DNA from 2 places in the Nonomuraea sp. NPDC052634 genome. Region 2 is predicted to be linked to the other one. Evidence: riboswitches for the same ligand, from Rfam matches in the RefSeq annotation. Region 2 holds a riboswitch; the other holds the start of a gene.
What was found. Region 2 has a riboswitch for thiamine pyrophosphate ahead of AB0K67_RS08575 (FAD-dependent oxidoreductase). Riboswitches for the same ligand answer to the same signal wherever they lie in the genome.
Positions count from the first base shown of each region.

Region 1: linked by a shared signal. The riboswitch ahead of thiC (phosphomethylpyrimidine synthase ThiC) and the one ahead of AB0K67_RS08575 (FAD-dependent oxidoreductase) in region 2 are both predicted to bind thiamine pyrophosphate.

Region 1 covers NZ_JBFATY010000003.1:387,725-394,762, reverse strand. The annotation lists gene AB0K67_RS17750 (betaine/proline/choline family ABC transporter ATP-binding protein) at 1-1,154, shown strand, start outside; gene AB0K67_RS17745 (ABC transporter permease) at 1,151-1,927, shown strand; gene AB0K67_RS17740 (glycine betaine ABC transporter substrate-binding protein) at 1,924-2,883, shown strand; gene AB0K67_RS17735 (SDR family oxidoreductase) at 2,924-3,775, shown strand; gene AB0K67_RS17730 (hypothetical protein) at 3,772-4,116, opposite strand; gene thiC (phosphomethylpyrimidine synthase ThiC) at 4,270-5,814, opposite strand; TPP riboswitch at 5,807-5,919, opposite strand; gene AB0K67_RS17720 (hypothetical protein) at 6,050-6,361, shown strand; gene AB0K67_RS17715 (universal stress protein) at 6,372-7,038, shown strand, end outside.
Region 2 covers NZ_JBFATY010000001.1:1,907,149-1,914,186, reverse strand. The annotation lists gene pknB (Stk1 family PASTA domain-containing Ser/Thr kinase) at 1-505, opposite strand, end outside; gene AB0K67_RS08585 (thiazole synthase) at 719-1,426, opposite strand; gene thiS (sulfur carrier protein ThiS) at 1,467-1,667, opposite strand; gene AB0K67_RS08575 (FAD-dependent oxidoreductase) at 1,664-2,983, opposite strand; TPP riboswitch at 2,971-3,087, opposite strand; gene AB0K67_RS08570 (FAD-dependent oxidoreductase) at 3,152-4,321, shown strand; gene AB0K67_RS08565 (Rv2175c family DNA-binding protein) at 4,352-4,726, shown strand; gene thiE (thiamine phosphate synthase) at 4,704-5,351, shown strand; gene AB0K67_RS08555 (polyprenyl synthetase family protein) at 5,635-6,702, opposite strand; gene metF (methylenetetrahydrofolate reductase [NAD(P)H]) at 6,850-7,038, shown strand, end outside.

The sequences.
Region 1 (7,038 bases), on a different contig from region 2:
GCGTGCCGATCGAGCTGCGCAAGGTGACCAAGGCGTTCCCCGGCGGCGGCGAGCCGGCCGTACAGGAGCTGGACCTGGACATCGCGGCGGGCGAGATCGTGGTCCTGCTCGGCCCGTCGGGCTGCGGCAAGACCACCACGATGCGGATGATCAACCGCCTGATCGAGCCGACGTCGGGCGACATCATCATCAACGGCCAGAACTCCCGCGACATCGACCCCGACCGGCTGCGCCGCCACATCGGGTACGTCATCCAGCAGGCCGGCCTGTTCCCCCACATGACGGTGGCGGCGAACATCGCCCAGGTGCCCAAGATGCTCGGCTGGGACCGCGAGCGCATCGCCGAGCGGGTGGACGAGCTGCTCACGCTGGTGGGTCTGGAGCCCGAGCAGTTCCGCGACACCTATCCGCGCCGCCTGTCGGGCGGCCAGCAGCAGCGGGTGGGCGTGGCCAGGGCGCTGGCCGCCGACCCTCCGGTGCTGCTCATGGACGAGCCGTTCGGCGCGCTCGACCCCATCACCCGCGAGCGGCTGCAGGACGAGCTGCTCCGTCTTCAGGACGACCTGGCCAAGACGATCGTCTTCGTCACGCACGACGTGGACGAGGCGCTCAAGATCGGCGACCGCATCGCGATCATGCAGCGCCCCGGGCACATCGTGCAGTACGCCCGTCCCGCCGAGATCCTCACGAACCCGGCCAGCGAGTACGTCGAGCAGTTCCTCGGCAGCGGCTCATCGATGCGGCTGCTGCGCCTGACCAAGGTGGGCGACATCGAGCTGGACCAGGTGCCGTTCTTCCCGGAGGACCGCGACTGCGCCGACGTGCTGCGCGAGGTCGAGCGCGACGGCCGGGGCTACGCGCTGATCACCGACGGGATGCGCCGCCCGCTGCGCTGGGTGAGCACGGCCGACCTCGAGGGCCGTACGGGTCCTGCCGGCTCTGCGGGCGACCCCGTGACCGGCACGATCAGTCACCGCAGCACCTTGCAGGACGCGCTGGAGGCGCTGCTCAACGCCGACACCGACATCCTGCCGGTGGAGGGCAGGCGGCGTACGTACGCGGGCGCGCTGTCGCTGAGCACGGTGCAGAACGCGATCCAGTCGATCAAGGCCCGCGAGCGGGAGCGGCGGCTGAAGAGGAGCGGTGCCGGATGACGGTCGACAGCGCCGCCGAGAGGCAGGCGACCACTCCGGAGCCGCGCATCGGGCGGTCGTGGCGCGCGTTCCTGCCCCCGCTGTGCTACCTGGCGGTGGCCGCCGCGATGGTCGGCTACACGCAGATCGTGCCGCTCGACGGCATCGAGCGGGGTTCGCTGAGCCTGCCGTTCCTGATGCGCCGCACGTGGGAGCACATCCAGCTGGTGTTCTTCTCGACCGTGCTGGTGCTCGCGGTGGCGCTGCCGCTGGGCGTGCTGCTGACGCGGGGCGCGCTGCGCAAGGCCACGCCGGTGGTGCTGTCGCTGGTGAACTTGGGCCAGGCCACCCCGGCGGTGGGCCTGGTGGTGCTGCTCGCGGTGCTGTTCCAGATCGGGTTCTGGACGGCGGTCGCCGCGCTGTTCGCCTACAGCCTGCTGCCCACGCTGCGCAACACGATGGTGGGCCTGGAGCAGGTGGATCCGCGCCTGGTGGACGCCGGGCGCGGCATCGGCATGTCGGCGTCGGGGGTGCTGTTCAAGGTGGAGCTGCCGATGGCGGTGCCGGTCATCCTGTCGGGCATCCGTACCACGCTGGTGCTGAACGTGGGCACGGCGGGCATCGCGGCGTTCATCGGCTCGGGCGGACTCGGCGACCTGATCACCACCGGGGTGAGCACGCAGCGCAACCTGATCCTGGTCACCGGATGCGTGCTGATCGCGGTGCTGGCGCTGCTCATCGACTGGGGGGCCGGGCTGGCGCAGCGCCTGCTGTCCCCGAAGGGCCTCACATGAGGGCTCTCGCCGCCGCCCTCGCGGTCCTGCTCTGTGCCGCCGGGTGCGGGCTGCGGCCGGCGTCGTCGTTCGTGCCGCCGATCGAGCCGGGCAGCATCCGCCCGATCCCCGATCTGGAGGGCAAGCGGGTGCGGGTGACCTCCAAGGAGTTCACCGAGCAGCTCGTGCTCGGCAAGATCGCCGTGGTCGCCCTCACCGCGGCCGGGGCGGACGTGGTGGACCAGACGAACGTGCAGGGCAGCGTGAACGCCCGCGCCTCGCTGATCCGCGGCGACGCCGACCTGATGTGGGAGTACACGGGCACCGGCTGGATCACCTACCTGGGGCAGCAGAAGCCGGTGGAGGGCGCGCAGGCGCAGTACGAGGCCGTACGCGACCTGGACCTGCGCGAGAACGGCATCGTGTGGCTGCCGCCCGCCCCGCTGAACAACAGCTACGCGCTCGGCGTCACCAAGGCGTCGGCCGAGAAGTGGGGCCTGTCGAAGATCTCCGACATCACCAAGGTGCCGCTGCCGCAGCGCACGTTCTGCGTGGACCACGAGACCTTCGGCCGCGACGACGGCTTCCTCGGCATGCTGCGGGGCTACGGCCTGCAGTACGGCAAGGACGTGCCGAGGGCCAACGTGCGCAGGTTGTCGGTCGGCGTGCTTTACCGATCGGTGGCCACCGGGCAGTGCACGTTCGGCATGGTCACCACCACGGACGGCCGGGTGAAGGCGCTCGGCCTGGTGCTCCTGGAGGACGACCGGCACTTCTTCCCGCAGTACAACGCGGCGGTGACGATGCGGCGGCAGCTCTTCGACGCGCACCCGGAGATCGCGAAGATCTTCGCGCCCATCAGCGCGAAGCTGACCGACGACGTCATGCGCGACCTGAACGCGCAGGTGGACGTGGACGGCGACATGCCCGTGCTGGTGGCCCGCGACTGGCTCAGGTCACAGGGATTCGTCCGATGAGAGGCGTTAGCCATACCTGACCGCGGGCAGCCCGCAGGTCATGTCACAGACACCACCACCCCAGAACCAGCCCTACCCGGGCAGCACCGGCGAGATGGCGCCGGAGCCGCGCGACGAGATGCGCGACTACGTCGGCCGTGACCTGCTCGCCGGCAAGAAGGCGCTCATCACCGGCGGCGACTCGGGCATCGGCAGGGCGGTCGCCGTGGCGTTCGCCAAGGAGGGCGCGGACGTCGCGATCGCATACCTGAGCGAGCACGAGGACGCCGCGCACACCCGCAAGCTGGTCGAGGAGACCGGGCGGCGCTGCGTGCTGCTGCCCGGAGACCTCGCCGACCGCGCGCACTGCGTCTCGGTCGTCGAGCAGACCGTCTCCGAGCTGGGCGGCCTGGACGTGCTGGTGAACAACGTGGCCTACCAGCAGCCGGTGAGCGGCCTGGAGGAGCTGGACGACGAGCAGTGGGAGCACACGTTCGCCGTCAACATCCACAGCTACTACCGCGTGATGAAGGCCGCGCTCCCGCACATGCGCGAGGGCGCGGCCATCATCAACACCTCGTCGATCAACGGCCTGCGCGGCAACAAGTCGCTCATCGACTACGCCGCCACGAAGGGCGCGATCAACGCGTTCACCTACTCCATGGCCCAGAACCTGGTCGAGCGCGGCATCCGGGTCAACGCGGTGGCTCCCGGACCGGTGTGGACGCCGCTCATCCCGGCCACGATGCCGGAGGAGAAAGTGGAGAAGTTCGGCGAGCAGGTGCCGATGGGGCGACCCGCCCATCCGGACGAGATCGCCCCCTCGTACGTGTTCTTCGCCTCCGACCGGCTGTCCTCGTACTACACGGGCGAGGTGCTGGCCCCGATCGGCGGCGAGACGCTCCCCGGTTAGACGCGGCCCGAGTCCTTGATGGACACGATCGAGGCGGTCTGGAACTTCTTGTGACCCTTGCCGTCCCCGGCGACGTTCGCCGAGTAGGTCTTGGTCGTCCAGCCCAGGCTGTACTTGATGGTGATCTTGTGCTTGGTCTTGCACCGGTTGTGCCAGTAAACGGTCACCGACGTGTTCCCGTCTCCCCATGACCAGGCGAAGCACCCGGCCACCCCCCGGTGGACGCCCGCCGAGGCCGGCGTGGCGCCGAGCCCGGCGCCGAGCCCCACGGCGACGGCGGACGCGGCGGCGACGACCGCCGCGCGCTTGCGCAGGCCGGCCATACGAGCAGTGATGGACACAGGAAATCCCCCTTTTTCCGGTGGTGTGAGGAACGCCCGGCGGCACCCCGCTGCCGGGCTCGCTCCTCACCGTGCCATCGAATGGGCCGGATATCCCGCGAACTTTGTCCAGACCTGCGGTTTTGGACAGCCTCTGGACAATTGGACAATGTGTCACTCCACGTAGATCGTGCCTCCGAGGCGGCGGAACTCGGCCGCCTTCGCCGCGTAACCGGCCTGCCTGATGTCGTGGCTGATCCGCATCGAGCAGAACTTCGGCCCGCACATCGAGCAGAAGTGCGCGGTCTTGGCGGGGGCGGCGGGCAGCGTCTCGTCGTGGAACGAGCGGGCCGTGTCGGGGTCGAGCGACAGGTCGAACTGGTCCTCCCAGCGGAACTCGAAGCGCGCGTCCGACAGCGCGTCGTCCCACTCCTGCGCCTTCGGATGGCCCTTGGCCAGGTCGGCGGCATGGGCGGCGATCTTGTACGTGATGACGCCGGTCTTCACGTCGTCCTTGTCCGGCAGGCCGAGGTGCTCCTTGGGGGTGACGTAACAGAGCATGGCCGTGCCGTACCAGCCGATCATGGCGGCGCCGATGCCCGAGGTGATGTGGTCGTAGCCGGGCGCGATGTCGGTGACGAGCGGGCCGAGCGTGTAGAACGGCGCGTCGTCGCACAGCTCGCGCTGGAGGTCGACGTTCTCCTTGATCTTGTGCATGGGCACGTGGCCCGGGCCCTCGATCATCACCTGGACGTCGTGCTCGCGCGCGATCTTGGTCAGCTCGCCCAGCGTGCGCAGCTCGGCGAACTGGGCCTCGTCGTTGGCGTCGGCGATCGAGCCGGGCCGCAGGCCGTCGCCGAGCGAGAACGACACGTCGTAGCGGGCCAGGATCTCGCACATCTCGGCGAAGTTCTCGTACAGGAAGCTCTCGCGGTGGTGCGCCAGGCACCAGGCGGCCATGATCGAGCCCCCGCGCGAGACGATGCCGGTCTTGCGGCCCACGGTGAGCGGCACGTGCGCGAGCCGCACGCCCGCGTGCACGGTCACGTAGTCCACGCCCTGCTCGCACTGCTCGATCAGGGTGTCGCGGAAGACCTCCCACGACAGCTCCTCAGGGCGGCCCTTGACCTTCTCCAGCGCCTGGTAGATCGGCACGGTGCCGACCGGGACCGGGGAGTTGCGCAGGATCCACTCGCGGGTCTCGTGGATGTCCGCGCCGGTGGACAGGTCCATGATCGTGTCGGCGCCCCAGAGGGTGGCCCACGTCATCTTCTCCACCTCCTCCTCGATGGAGGAGGTGACCGCCGAGTTGCCGATGTTGGCGTTGATCTTCACGAGGAAGTTACGCCCGATGATCATGGGTTCGGACTCGGGGTGGTTGACGTTCGCGGGGATGATGGCCCGGCCCGCGGCCACCTCCTCGCGGACGAACTCCGGCGAGACGCCCTCGCGTACCGCCACGAACTCCATCTCCTTGGTCACCAGGCCCCGGCGGGCGCAGGCGACCTGGGTGACCGGATGGCCGGCCGCCCGCCGCTCCTCGATCCACTCCGCCCGGCGGCGCGGCAGGCCCCGGCGCAAATCGGGCTCGTAGGAGGGGTCGGTGTACGGGCCCGAGGTGTCGTACAGGGTGACCGTCTTGTCGTTCGACAGGCGCACCTGGCGCATCGGGACCCGGAGTTCACCGCAGTAGATCTTGGAAAAGCGCGCGTCGCTCATCGCGCAAACTCCCTTCGCCGGCATTACCCGGAGCAGGTTCTGGCGGTCGGCGGCTCGCAGCCGTCCTCTCAGCCCGGTCTCCACCGGGCTCCCGCGTTCGGACGGCGCTGATCGTACCCACCCCCGCCAAGGTCCCAAACCCACCCGAAAAGGTTTGGGGGCACTTCTCAGCGGTACGGACCCCATCAGGGGAAACATGATGAGAATCGCCGCTGTCGCAGGACTACTCGTCGTGATGGCCGCATCCGGCGCCACCGCCGCCGCCGGGGACGGCATGCAACAGCACGAGGTCAGCCAGGAGCAGTACGACATCCTGATGGCCCAGTGCCGCTACTCCGATACCGGCAAGGCCAAGTGCCGCGCGAACGTCAGAGAGCTTTACCGCGTCGGCCGTACCGACCCCACCCTCGACTGCCGCACCTACGCCGGCGTGACCGTCTGCGGCACGCTCAAGCTCAGCGCCGCCGAGCGGGCCTGCGTCCGCGACTCCGAAGCCAAGGGGCTGTCGTTCCGGCGCGCCGAGGTGGAATGCTACGTCCAGCCCTGAGGAGCCGAGCGTGATCATCGTTGGTGTGGACGGCTCCCGCCCCGGCCTTGAGGCGGCCGGCTGGGCCGCCGCCGAGGCCGCGCTGCGCCAGGTGCCGCTGACCGTCGCCCACGTCGTGCCCGCGTGGGTGTGCGAGGAGGGCACCTCCGTCCGGTACGCCGAGGTCGCGCGGTGGATGCGCGAGAACGCGCAGTCCGTGCTGACCTCCGCCAAGGACCGCGCGCTGCGCGAGCGGCCCCAGGTCCGCGTGGAGACCGTCCTGCTCCCCGGCGATCCCCGCGCGGCGCTGGTCAAGGCGTCCGCCGAAGCCGAGCTGCTGGTCGTCGGCAGCCGCGGCCTCGGCGGCGTGCGCGGGCTGCTCGTGGGCTCCGTCGCGTACGGGGTCGTCGCGCACGCCGAGACGAACGTCGTCCTCATCCGCGACCGCGCCGCCACGCCCGGCGAGGTGGTGGTGGGCACCGACCTGTCCGCCCGCGCGGGCAAGGCGCTGGAGTTCGCCTTCGCCGAGGCCGAGCTGCGCGGGGCGCCGCTGCGGGTCGTGCAGGCGTGGGCCTGGCCCCAGCCGGGCGGCTTCGAACCCGCCGACGACGACAGCGAACAGGGTCACCTGCTGGCGTTGCAGAGCGCGCTCGTCCCGTTGCGCGCCGAACATCCCGGCGTGGAGGTGACCGCCGAGG
Region 2 (7,038 bases):
TCGCCTCGATCGCCCTGGCCAGACCGAAGTCGACGACCTTGACCCGGCCGTCGTCGGTCATCAGGACGTTCTCCGGCTTGACGTCGCGGTGCACCATGCCGGCCTGATGGGCCGCGCCCAGGGCGGCCAGCACCGGGATGAGGATCTCCAGCGCCTCGCGGGCCGGCAGGCGGCCGCGTTCGCGCAGGATGTCGCGCAGCGTGCGGCCGGGGACGTACTCCATCGACAGGTAGACGACGTCGTTGTCGGTGCCCTGATCGAAGACGGCCACCACGTTGGGGTGTGACAGGCTGGCGACCGACTTCGCCTCGCCGATGAACCTCCTGACGAACGCAGGGTCCTCGGCGAGCGAGCGATGCATGACCTTCAGCGCGACGGTCCGGTCGAGCCGGACGTCCAGCGCGAGATAGACGGTCGCCATACCGCCCCGGGCGATCCGGCCCTCGATGCGGTAACGCCCATCGAGGAGCCGCCCGACCAGGGGGTCCGCAGTCGTCGTGTCCACCCCGCTGAGTTTACGGGCGATTTGCCACCGGGATGGCCTTGCCGCCCGAAACCGATGCGGAGACGTTCCCGTCCGCACCGCCGCGGGGATGCCGATGTGGCCCCGGCGTGTCGCCGGGGCGCACGAAACGGGCCGCTCGCGCGGGCGGCCTCCCAGGAGGCACGCGCGAGCGGCCCCCTGGAAGGCTCACGCGGGCCGTCTTATGGAAGCGGGCTACGGCGTCATGGGGGAGGACGCCTCGGCGTAGCGGCGGCGCGGGATGCGGCCCGCCTGGGCCGCGAGCCGCCCGGCGATCACCGCCTGCTTCATCGCCGCGGCCATCAGGTCGGGCCGCTGCGCCCGCGTCACGGCCGTGGCCAGCAGCACGGCGTCACAGCCCAGCTCCATCGCCAGCGCGGCGTCGCTGGCCGTGCCGATGCCCGCGTCGAGGATCACCGGCACGGACGCGGCCTCGACGATCAGCTCGATGTTGTGCGGGTTGCGGATGCCGAGCCCGGAGCCGATGGGCGCGCCCAGCGGCATGACGGCCGCGCAGCCGGCCTGCTCGAGGCGCCGCGCCAGCGCCGGGTCGTCCCCGATGTACGGCAGCACCACGAACCCGTCGGCCACCAGCCGCTCCGCCGCGTCGAACGTCTCGATCGGATCGGGCAGCAGCGTGCGCTCGTCGGCGATGACCTCCAGCTTGACCCAGTTGGTGCCCAGGGCCTCTCTGGCCAGCCGGGCCGTCAGCACGGCGTCGCCCGCCGTGAAGCACCCCGCCGTGTTGGGCAGCACCTTGATGTCGCGCTTGCGCAGCACGTCCAGCACGGAGCCGCGCGCCGACGGGTCGAGCCGGCGCATCGCCACCGTGGTCAGCTCGGTGCCGGACGCGGCCAGCGCCTGGTCCAGCACCTCCAGCGAGGGCGCGCCACCGGTGCCCATGATGAGCCGGGAGGAGAACTTCTCACCGGCGATGATCAGCTCATCCACCTTGCACCGCCGTCAGCACCTCCACGCGGTCACGGTCGCTGAGCGCCGTCGTCTCCCAGGCGCTGCGGGTGACCACCTCGTCGTTCACGGCCACGGCCACGCCGGTGGCGGCCGTCGTCAGCGTCCGTACGGCCTCCGCCACGGTGGTGCCGTCGGCCACCTCGCGCTCAGACCCGTTAATGGTGACAATCATGAAATTTCCTGAAACCTCCCTGGCGAGCACAGGGTCGCCAGCTCGCTCTCCTCGCCCATCAGGATGGCCGCCGTCAGCGGGGCCATCAGCACCCCGCCGCGGTGGTGCCCGGTCGCGTACGTCAGCCCCGGGGTCCTCGCCGGGCCGATCACCGGAAGGTTGTCGGGGGTGCCCGGCCGCAGGCCCGCCACCACGTCGGCGACCTCCATCTCGGTGACGCCGGGCACCAGCTCCCTGGCGTCGCGCAGCAGCTCGTACAGGCCGCCCGCGGTCACCGTCGTGTCGAAGCCCAGCTCCTCCTGCGTGGCCCCCACCACCAGCTCGCCGTCGCCCCGGGGGACGAGGTAGACCGGCGAGCCGTGGACGGTGCCGCGTACGCAGTGGGTGAGCAGCGGCTGCGGCGAGCGCAGGCGCATGATCTGGCCCTTGACCGGACGCACCGGCACGTCGGCCAGCTCACCGCTCCACGCCCCGGCCGCCAGCACCACCCGGTCGGCCGCCAGCACGTCCCCGTCCGCCCACGCACCGTCCGCCTCACCGGCCCCGGCGACGTCAAAGGCCCGCTCGGCACCGTCACCGGCGGCCCGTTCGCCGGCATCGGCGGGGTACGGCGCGGCAGGCGGTCCGCCGACGTGGTGAGCCCCGAGACGCAGGCCGGTCGCCGGTGCGCCGGTGGGCTTCGACAGGCGTACGCCCGTGACGGCGCCGTTCGTACGGACCAGCTCGCTGACGCGCGCCCGCACCAGCGGAACGCCGCGCCGCTCCAGGGCGGTCAGCAGCGCCGCCGTCACCCGCCGCGGGTTCACCCAGGCGTCGCCGGGCGCGAGCAGCCCGCCGCGCACGGAGGGGGCCAGCATCGGCTCCAGGCGGCGGCACTCGCGCCCGGTCAGCCGTTCGACCGGCAGGTCCAGCTTCTCCATGAACGCGGCCAGCTCGTCCAGCATCGCCATGTCGTCGGAGCCGAACGCGACGTCCAGCGTCCCCTCGGCCCGCAGATCCAGCCCGCCCGCGCCAAGCCCCGAACGGGGGCCGCGGGCCAAGGCACCGGCGGCGGAGACCTCGCCGGCGGGGAGTCCGGCGTCCTCGGCCAGCTCGGCGGCGAAGGCGGGCCAGCGGCTCAGCGCCGCCATGCCCAGCCGCAGCAGCGGCGCCTCGGTGTAGGTGACCTCGCTCACCGGCGCCAGCATCCCGGCGGCCGCGTGGGAGGCCCCGGTGGCGGGCGCGGGATCGACCACGGTGACCGGCCGTCCCTCGCACGCGAGCCGCCAGGCCACGGACAGCCCGACGACCCCGCCGCCCACGATCACGTCCATCATGCGCTCCCTTCGCCGGCATGATCCGGATCAGGTGTCTTGCGGTCGAAGGCCCGTCACAGCCTTCCTCTCAGCCCGGTCACGGCCGGACTCCCGCGCGTCTTACCGCCCACAGCCTACGACCTCGGTACGGGGCGCACGCACCGGCCCCTTATGGTCGCCGTTATGGTCATGAGCGTGAACCATGTCGTGGTGGCGGGAGCGGGTCTCGCGGGTGTGCGTACGGTGGAGGCCCTGCGCGGGCGCGGCTTCGACGGCCGCATCACGCTGCTGGGCCAGGAGCGCCATCGCCCCTACGATCGCCCGCCGCTGTCGAAGGCGGTGCTGAAGGGCGACGCCGACACCAGCTTCATCGACACCGACCTCGACGCGCTCCAGATCGACTTCCGGCCGGGCGTCGCGGCCACGTCGCTGCGCGCGGGCGTCGTGGAGACCACCGAGGGCGAGCTGCCCTACGACGGCCTGGTCATCGCCACCGGCGCCGACCCGATCAGGTTGCCCGGCGACGGCCCGCAGCACGTCCTGCGCACGCTCGACGACGCTCACGAGCTGCGGGTGATGCTCGTACCCGGAGCGCGGGTCACGGTCATCGGCGCGGGCTGGATCGGCGCGGAGGTCGCCACCGCGGCCCGGCGCGCGGGCTGCGCGGTCACGGTCATCGAGGCGGCGCAGACGCCGCTCGCCGCCGCCGTCGGCATGGAGCTCGGTGGCCGCACGATCCCCTGGTACGAGGGCATCGACCTGCGGCTCGGCACCATGGTCGAGTCGGTCGAGGAGGGCGGCGTCCGCCTGGTGGGCGGCGAGTTCGTCGAGTCCCACGTGGTCGTCACCGGCATCGGCGTGCGCCCGGCCGTCGAGTGGCTCGCCAACGCCGACATCGACCTGCACAACGGCGTCGTCACCGACGAGCACCTGCGCACCTCGCTGCCCGGCGTGGTCGCGGTGGGCGACTGCGCCGCGTGGTGGTCGCGCCGCTGGGGCACCCGCCTCAGGGTCGAGCACTGGGACACCGCGCTCAACGCCCCCGACGTCGCCGCCGCGACGCTCATGGGGGAGGAGGCGGTCTACGACCCGGTGCCGTACTTCTGGTCGGAGCAGTTCGGCCACATGCTCCAGTACGCCGGACACCACACCGAGGCCGACCGCCTCGTGTACCGGGGCGAGCCCGAGGGCAAGTGGTCGGCCGTCTGGCTCACCGACGGCGACACGCTCGCCGCGGTGCTCGCCGTGGACCGGCCGCGCGATCTCGTACAGGGCCGGCGCATCATCGAAGCGGGCCATCGACTGGACGCGGAACGCCTGGTAGATCCACAAGTGCCCCTACGAGATTGTGTTGTTTGAGCAAGCACGCCATGTGGTAGTTGTGGTTTCGTGACGCTTTCTGTTGCACAGATCGACCGGGAGACCGAGCAGCTCGTCGACGAGTGGCTCACCCTCCCCGAAGTGGCCCAGCGCCTCGAGCTTCCGATCGGCCGGGCCAAGCAACTCCTCAAGGACCACAAGCTGCTCGGCGTGCGCCGCGGCAGCGGCGGGCCGCAGGTGCCCGCGAAGTTCCTCGACGGAAAGGACGTGATGAAGGGCCTGCCCGGCACGCTCACCGTGCTGCAGGACGCCGGTTACGACGACGTCGAGGCGCTTCGCTGGCTCTTCACCCCAGACGACTCGCTGCCGGGGTCGCCCATCGAGGCGATCAGGGCAGGGCGTCACACCGAGGTCAAGCGGCGTGCCCAAGCCCTCGCTTTCTGAGGCCCGCCTCTACCTCTGCACAGACGGCCGCCGCGACCGCGGCGATCTGGCGGAGTTCCTCGACGCCGTGCTGGCGGGCGGTGTGGACATCATCCAGCTGCGGGAGAAGGGTCTCGAGGCGCGCGAAGAACTCGCGCTGCTCGAAGTCTTCCGCGACGCCTGCGACCGGCACGGAAAACTGCTCGCTGTCAACGACCGGGCGGACGTCGCCTACGCCGCCCGGCCCGACGTGCTCCACCTGGGGCAGGACGACCTTCCTGTGACGGTCGCGCGAGAGATACTCGGCGACGACATCGTCATCGGACGGTCCACCCACTCCGCAGCCGAGGCGTCCGCCGCGGCCGTGGAAGAGGGCGTCGACTACTTCTGCTGCGGCCCGATCTGGCCGACCCCCACCAAGCCTGGGCGCCCCGCGCCGGGGCCGCCGCTGCTGCGGCACGCCGCCTCGCTCGGCACCTCGCGTCCTTGGTTCGGGATCGGCGGCATCGACCTGGGCAACCTCGACGAGGTGATGTCGTACGGCGTGAGCCGGGTGGTGGTCGTCCGCGCCATCACCGAAGCCGACGACCCAGGGGCGGCCGCGGCCGAGTTCGCCAAGCGGCTGGCCGCCGGGCCGGCCCGCTGAAACCTCCGAGGCGCCCGCGCTCCCCGCACGGGCGCCTCCCGTCCTTCCCCGGCCCTCCGGGGTCTTTTCCCGGCCTTCCGCGACTCCTCGGCGGTCTTTCCCAGGCCCTGCGACTCCTCGCGGCCCTTCACGTCCTCCGCACCTTTCGCCGGCCCCGACCGCCTTTCCCCGCCCCGTCCGTGACGAGGCTTCGGAGCGTCCGTGACACGGCGGCGCGTGCCGTCCGTGGCACGGGAGCGCTCCCGCGACGAGGCGGCGGTGTCCGTGACGAGGCGGCGCGCGGTCAGGTCTTGCGGGACGTCGCCGCGATCGCCAGCTCGGTCAGCGCCGCACGGGCCTCCGGCGTGACCGGCGCCGCTTCGAGCGCGGTCAGCGCCTGGCCGAGATAGTCGGAGATCAGGTCCTCGCACTCCTGCAGCGCCCCGCTGTCCTCGATGATCGTGCGCAGCTCCGCCACGCCCCGCGCGTCCAGCTCGGGGTCCCCGAGCAGCCGGCGTACGGTGGCGGCCCCGGCGGGGGAGGCGGCGGCGAGGGTGCGCGCCACCAGCATCGTGCGCTTGCCCTCGCGCAGGTCGTCACCGGCCGGCTTGCCCGTCTCCGCCGGGTCGCCGAAGACGCCCAGGATGTCGTCGCGGAGCTGGAAGGCGATGCCGACGCGCTGGCCGTAACCGGTGCACAGCTCGTCCATCCACGGCGTCAGCTCGCGGGCGGCGAGCACCAGGCCGAGCCGCAGCGGCTGCTCGACCGAGTACCTGCCGCTCTTGTAGAGCGCCACCCGCAGCGCCGAGTCGAACGTGTTCTCCCCGGTGGCCTGCTCCAGCAGGTCGAGGTACTGGCCGCACATCAGCTCGCTGCGCATGTGGTCGTGGAGGGGCTGCGCCGCCTCCAGCGCCTCGCGCGGCAGGCCGCAGGTGCGCCACATCTCGCCCGACCAGAGCAGCAGCAGGTTGCCCAGCAGGATCGCCGCGCCCTCGCCGAACTGCCCGGACGAGCCGTGCCAGCCCGCGCTCTCGTGCATCGCCTGGAAGCGGCGGTGCGCCGACGGCATGCCCCTGCGCAGGTCGCTTTTGTCCATCACGTCGTCGTGCACCAGCGCGCTGGCCTGCAGCAGCTCCAGCGAGGCGACGGCGGTGAACACGGCGGGCTCGTCGATGCCGCCCGCGCCGCGCCAGCCCCAGTAGCAGAACGCGGGCCGCAGCCGCTTGCCGCCCGACAGCAGCGCGTCGGCGGCCGTGCGCAACGGCTTGAACTCGGGCTCGCCCCCGGCGGGGAGCTTCTGTTCGACGAACTCCGCGAGCGCGCGCTCCACATGGGCGCGCAGGATCTCCATGCCGGCGGCGTCAGTGGTCATGCCTTGAGCGTAATGGCCGAAAGGGCGCGGTTCGATCTCGGAGGGGCCGCTCTGGCCGGTGCGACAGGAGTTCCACGGGGTAGCCTTATCGTCATGGCTCTTGGTCGACCCTCCGTCCGGCCCGATCGCGTTCCGACGGTCCGCGAAATGCTGGCCTCCGGCGCCAGGTCGTTCTCGTTCGAGTTCTTCCCCCCGAAGACCGACGAGGGCGAGCGGCAGCTCTGGCGCGCGATCAGGGAGCTGGAGTCGCTGCGGCCGACGTTCGTCTCGGTGACGTACGGCGCGGGCGGCTCCACCCGCGACCGCACGGTCGACATCGTGGAGCGCATCGCCCAC